Regions from separate parts of the Peribacillus sp. Aquil_B1 genome, predicted to be linked through region 1. Evidence: predicted binding sites of a transcription regulator. Region 1 holds the regulator's gene; the other holds the start of a gene.
The links. Region 1 encodes Rex, which represses fermentation and respiration genes when NADH is low (regulators of the CRP and FNR family bind a similar motif). Its sites were predicted from a motif close to TTGTGAAATATTTCACAA; they were not measured.

Region 1 (3,429 bases):
CCTTTAAGTGGAGTTCTGCCTCAATTTTTGATACCATTTTGGAGTATGCGTTTATAGCTTGTCCCCATAACAGGAACGTTCCGAGCGGAATGGGTGACTATAAAAGGAGTTTTCATTTTTGAAAAAAGAATATTGGTTCGTCATCATCACTTATATTGCCATGCAATTATCCAGTATTGTTGGGGTGCCCATTTTCATGCTGATCGGGTCTTATACCGGAATGCCGGATGATGAACTCCAAGTGAAATCTGCAGCATACTGGATAGTTTTCAGTTTTCTCGCTGCTTTATTCTTGATTCTTTTTTTAATGAGAAGAGACATGAGGGAAAAGGTAGACACGAGAAATCAAACTTCCGTTTCCATGTCCATATTATGGGCAATTGCAGGAGTGTTCATGGCTCTTTTTGCGCAAAGCATTGCCGGAAGCATTGAACAGATGCTTGGGGTGGAATCTGAATCTGAAAATACGCAGCAACTCATTTCACTCATTTACAAAGTCCCCATGGTCATTTTCGTCACTTCAGTAATTGGACCTATATTGGAAGAATTAATTTTCCGGAAAATCATTTTCGGATCACTTCATAAACGCTTTAACTTCTTTATTTCAGCTTTAATCAGCTCAGTTATTTTCGGCTTGGCGCATGGTGAATTTGAACATCTTCTTTTATATACGGCAATGGGCTTCACTTTTGCTTTCCTTTATGCAAAAACAGGCCGCATTCTCGTATCAATGAGCGCTCATATTGCGATGAATACACTTGTCATCATCCTTCAAGTGGTATATCGGAAGGATATAGAGAAGATGATAGATACTGCACAGGCCTTCATCGGAGGTTTATTATGAAACGTCAATCACCCTTATTCATGGGCATCATCTATGCAGGCTTAGGAGCTCTTTTTACCGCTATCGCGATTCAAACCGTCAATTCTTCTGGATGGGGACTCTTCGCCTACATACTTGTCCTTATTGCGACTCTTGACTTTGGATCGGGCTTACGCATGATCATGCTGCACTTTAAGATTAAAGCCGCACAAAAAAATAAGAAAAAATAAAAAAACGCAGCAGCATTTCAGACTGTAGACCAATTCGATTAAAATTGAGTCTACAGTTTTTTTTATTTAATAAAAGTTCCAGTTGCTTGAAGAAATCCGCTCCCTTTCCGCCGACTGTCTGCCAAACCGCAACAAAGCAAGCGTCTGTGGGGGCTCGGCTAGCCAGTTTTTCGGCAGGAGTGACGCAAATTTCTTCAATCCATTGAGCGATTTCATAAAACTGTAAAAAACCATGAAGAATAATCTATCCTAAACATCGTCCTAGGTTAGAACAACCTATAAAAATCTAGTTGATTGTAACGGAAGGTGCGAGACTCCTGCGGGAAAAGCGCGTCCAAGGGAGACCCCACAGGCGCAAGAGCGCCGAGGAGGCTCCCGGACCGCCCGCGGAAAGCGAGTGCCTGGAGTGGAAATTAACGTTTAAATTGTACCTCCCAAAAAAGGTTAAAAACATGAAGGATAATCAATGTTGGTTTTAAAATCTAAGTTCGGGATGAGACCGTTCCGCCTCCTTTAGTGTATAAACTGAAAAGCTGCAATAAAAAAAACGCTGCAATGATGCAGCGTTTTTTTCATTCCTCCAATGCGGCTTCTTCCACTATTGGGTAATGTTTCAGGAAGTAGATGAGCGACTGAAGCTCCACGGCCAGGTCAATATGGTGGACCCTAATGGATGGAGGCACGGTCAGCCGTGCAGGTGTAAAATTCAATATTCCTTTTATATCGGCTTTGACTAGACGATCGGTTATCGTCTGGGCTACCTGTGCAGGCACTGTCAATATAGCCGCAGTAATATTATTTTCCTGCAATAGTGTATCGATTTGATCCATATGATAGATGGGCACATCAGCTATTCGCTTGCCGACCTTTTCTTCAGAAACTTCGAAAGCCATTTCAATTTTTGTATTATTATTTTTCATGAAATTGTAATTTAAAAAAGCGGTTCCTAAATTTCCTACCCCGATTAAAGCGACTTTGGTCAATTCATCTTGATCTAGTGTTTTTCTGAAGAAGGATAATAAATAATTGACATTGTAGCCGTAACCTTTTTTCCCAAGAGCGCCAAAGTAGGAAAAATCACGGCGTATGGTGGCAGAATCCACTTTTACAGCTTCGCTTAGCTCTGCAGAGGAAACTCTTTGTTTGCCTGAGGAATGTAAGTTCTTTAAAAATCGATAATACAATGGCAACCTTTTGGCTGTTGCCTGCGGTATCTTTGGGTCATGGTTCATTGTTCTTCCCCGCCTTCACACATGCTTTTCAACTTAATTCTCTATCTGTTTGTTTTACTTGTCTTTTAAAGTCGTTACTGGAAACTCCGCCTGTTTTCTCCACTAAGAATGTAGGCCCGATCACCATTCCCTTATCAAGGGCCTTACACATGTCATAAACAGTCAAGGCCGTCACGGATGCAGCTGTTAACGCTTCCATTTCCACACCTGTATTCCCTTTTGTCTTAGCTTGCGTTTCAATCCTAAGCCTGTATCCTTGTTCTTCTTTTTCCCACTCAAAGGCTATATTGACCCCTTGCAGAGCAATGGGATGGCACATCGGAATGATATTGGATGTATTTTTGCTGGCCATTATTCCTGCAACCTGTGCAACAGCCAGTACATCGCCTTTTTTCATTTTCTGGTTCGTGACCAATTCATATATTTCATCATTCAATAAAATGCTCGATTGAGCTACTGCCGTCCGGGTTGTTTCTGGCTTAGCACTCACATCGACCATTTTGGCCCTGCCCTGTTCATTAAAATGCGTTAAGTCTCCCATTTAAGTAACCCCTCCTAAATCATACACTATTATTCCACTTTATGTAACAGCTTTTGTTTTACCATGGAACCAAGCTGTTGCCGATAATCACTAAAATACGTTACACTATCTATAATCAATTGAGGTGAAATCTATGATTTTATTACAAATCAATCAACTATCGAAATATTATGGAGCTGAACTTATTTTATCAAATATGAAGCTCGAAGTTCAAAATAAAGATCGAATTGCACTTGTCGGCCGAAATGGCGCCGGAAAATCCACTCTGCTAAAAATCATAGCCGGGCAGCTTTCCCATGATGGCGGTGAAATTATCAAACCAAAAGGCGTCACAATCGGCTATATGGCCCAGGATACGGGATTGGAATCCGAACTGACGATTTGGGATGAGATGCTGACCGTATTCACGGACCTTATAGAGCAGGAAAAGGAACTGCGTCGCCTAGAGGCTGATATGGCCAGACCTGACATCTTTGAAAACGAAACGATTTACCAAAAAGTGCTGAATGAATACGACACTTTGATGGTGGCATTCAAAGAGAAGGGCGGTTATCAATATGAAGCGGATATCCGTTCCGTATTGCATGGGCTTCAGTTTGCTGA
Region 2 (3,429 bases), on a different contig from region 1:
AGTAAGATGTCCAACCTGCATCAGGAGAACCACCGACTACGAAAGAGATGTTAAATAGCATTGCCCCCATGAAGAATAACCAGAAGCTTACTGCGTTCAGACGTGGGAATGCTACGTCACGCGCTCCAATTTGCAATGGTGTAACAATGTTCATTAACCCAATGATAAATGGCATAGCCATGAACAGGATCATGACGACCCCGTGTGTTGTAAATACCTCATTATAATGCTGTCCATCCAAAAGACCGTTATCTGGAATAGCCGTTTGAGCACGCATCATAAGAGCATCGACGCCACCACGGAAAAGCATAAGCAGTGCTGCCAAGATGTACATGATACCGATACGTTTATGGTCAACCGTTGTTAACCACTCACGCCATAAGTAACCCCATTTTTTAAAATAGGTAATTCCGGCAACAACCGCAATCATGGTTAAACCAATGGCAACCATGGATGCATAAATCGCAGGACTTGGATGAGGTACGGCAAATCGATCAAAGTAATCCATACTTTTGTGACTCCTTTCAGGAAAATATTCCTTATCTTGTAAACCTAGTTGTTTTATCGAACGAAATTAATTCTTAGTGATCATGATTCATGTTGCTGTGTTCTGAATGTTCCTCGTGTGAATCCTTGGAATCATTTTCTTCCGTATCGGAAGATCCGTGGTCATGACCAGCATTTTCCCCTTCAGGAGCTGGTGAAAACTCTAAGTGAGTTCCCGTGTAAGTGGATTGTCCCACATGACCAGGTTTTAATAATTCATTGAATTTTTCCTCAGTGATCGGTTTAGCAGTAGCTTTAATTTCATCTACCCACTTATCGTATTCTTCAGCAGACAGAACATTAACGTTGAACGTTTGCTGAGCAAAACCTGAACCACTGAAGTTTGAATTTCGACCCATATACTCTCCTGGTACATCAGCTGCTAAGTGCAACGTATTGACCATGTCCGACATCGCGTATTTTTGTCCTCCAAGTTGCGGAATCCAGAAACTTGAGATTGGACCGAATGAGTAAAGTTTAAATTCAATTGGTCGGTTAGTAGGTAAAAACAGATAGTTGACTGTTTCGATATCTTCTTCCGGATAACTAAAATGCCACTTCCAGTTGGAAGATGAAGCGTAAATAATTAAAGGTTCTTGATCTCCGTATCCTTTAGGTGTTGCCTCAACTTCATTTGTTGTTTTAACAGTAACAACGGATAGGAAAGCGACGATTAAAATTGGGATCGCAACCCAAATTATTTCAAGAACCTTACTTCCTTCAATATGAGGCGGTTCATAATCATCACGTTGTTTGGAAGCACGATATTTCATTATCATGAAGATATACAGTACCATAACGACAAGAACGACAAAGGCCATTGTCCATATCGAAATCATAATAACATCTGCTTGTGTTGCAGCTACTGGCCCTTTAGGGTCCAAGACCATTAATGGGTTATCGCAACCGGTTAGCACAGTGGCAATAGTAAAAAGTATAGTTAATAGAGCCCATTTTATTTTCATAGTACTACCCCTTTCTTACATAATAAAATTCCAATTGGTAATTATTCGGACAAAGTGTTACCATGTTCACAAACCCCGACATACCAATATTAATCCCAAGTCTAAAAAAAGACAATACAAAGTGACATCTGTCACATAAAGTTCATTAAAGAGCAGTAAGAAGATGGTAAATGAACTGAAATGTTCGAAAATCTTCAGCAAATGAAATATAATAAATGTTTCATATCTTGCCTATGAAAATTCACTTATCAGTACAGTATTGCAGATAGTACCAATCCTCTTTCCGTTTAATATTACTCTAATATAATGAAATAAAAATTTCACATTATATTCACCGTGTATATTGCCTCAAAACTCATAAAGATTATGAATTATATTACCTATCCTGTCAATTAGGTATTTATCGTTAGAAAACATGATTTAAAACGGAATTTTTTCACTCAGCCATGGAGGTTGGTAAATGGTGGACACATTGGACACGATGTTGTATCCATGCTTCAATCCCCTTATGATCCAGCGCAGGTCAATATTATATATATATAAGGAAACAACGAGTTTGAAATCGGTTCTCTCACAAATCCTTATGCCCTGTCGGTATTTTTAAACCGCCGTGTAGCAATAGTCGTGGTAGAAGTAATTCAGGTTTGGTGGTTCTATCAAATCGTCCTTTAGCAAAACCCACTGACCTATAACCCCTTATTGATACCTGTATCCCTTTTGAATTTTTAATTAAAGGTACATAGAAAAAAACCCACAAAAAAAGGACTTCTTAAAAGTGTCCTTTTCTCGTGGATATAGTTTAAAATTCGATTCTGATAATATAAAATGAAAGCGCATTCATTGATTGAGATCAAGTTTACTCAAATTCAGCAAGTTAGGCAAAGGAACGACTAGTTCTGTTTAGAAAAACAGTATATTGCGCTATATTCCTCTTTTTAGTTACTGAATTCTGTACTTCTGTTTGTTGGAGCTTTAGCCTTTGTTTTCATTTTTATGATTTTAGTCGTTTCCGGTTCAATTCTTTTTCCTTTATGTGTATTCATTACCATTTCTTCTGTCAGGACAAAAAATATACCAACTAGAAAAATGGCAGCTGCGCTTAATGTGATGGCGATTCCAACAGCGGTAAATATATAATCCTTATTGTAATCGCTTACAAAGAAACTTAAAGCAAAAATAATAATTCCGATTACACAACCTGTGCCTGATACCCATTTCACTGCATCTAACATCTTCTGATTAGCTTCCATAATTTCATCCCCTTTCTTTCTATTTTATGACATTTCACAAATTTGTCAAATCTTTTCTATTTTTTAACATATCCACGATGAAAACCTTGACAAATAGAAGGCGCCACCATTCACTTTTAGGCATTAAAGACTATATGAACAAACTGCAAAAACAGTGCAAATACACTATCTTTTTTTCTGGTATTAACCTTTTGTATCCTATTTAAATAGAAGAGTGTTTAATTTAAACAAAGATTGGAACGTAGGGCACTCGCTTTCCCTGCGGGAGTCTCGCAGCTTTCGTTCCAATCATTGTTTTAACTTTTAGATAAAAACTTTTTGCCTAAATCTTTATTGGTACAAAAGAAAAGTATGGTATATGTTGGACTACTTCAAGAAGACTAAAAAAATTGTCGATGCAGGCGATGCTTAATTTCGCTGTCTTTAATTTAAAGATGATGACCAAACGGACATGGTAAGTTCCAAAAATCGCCTAAAATTCAAAGAGAGTTCAAAAAATGCTTGGGAATTATTAACTTCGAACCACTTTTGTCTAAAAAAATGAGACCCCTGATGAATAATCAGGGGCCTTACCTCCTTCTATGGTTTTTGCAAGGTCATCGTTACCGTTTTCTCTTCAGTGCCTCGATATACTTTAACCTTTACTTTATCGCCAATTTTCTTATCTG

Region 2: qoxA (cytochrome aa3 quinol oxidase subunit II) is a predicted target of Rex. The motif match lies at 1,631-1,648, and genes of this name have one in related genera.

What each region holds. Positions count from the first base shown of each region.
Region 1 is NZ_JAKXEE010000008.1:97,756-101,184, forward strand. It holds gene MPH60_RS26365 (CPBP family intramembrane glutamic endopeptidase) at 119-844, shown strand; gene MPH60_RS26370 (YdiK family protein) at 841-1,053, shown strand; gene MPH60_RS26375 (redox-sensing transcriptional repressor Rex) at 1,626-2,285, opposite strand; gene moaC (cyclic pyranopterin monophosphate synthase MoaC) at 2,314-2,826, opposite strand; gene MPH60_RS26385 (ABC transporter ATP-binding protein) at 2,960-3,429, shown strand, end outside.
Region 2 is NZ_JAKXEE010000004.1:110,282-113,710, reverse strand. It holds gene qoxB (cytochrome aa3 quinol oxidase subunit I) at 1-508, opposite strand, end outside; gene qoxA (cytochrome aa3 quinol oxidase subunit II) at 582-1,511, opposite strand; gene MPH60_RS21850 (hypothetical protein) at 2,447-2,761, opposite strand; gene MPH60_RS21845 (S1C family serine protease) at 3,341-3,429, opposite strand, start outside.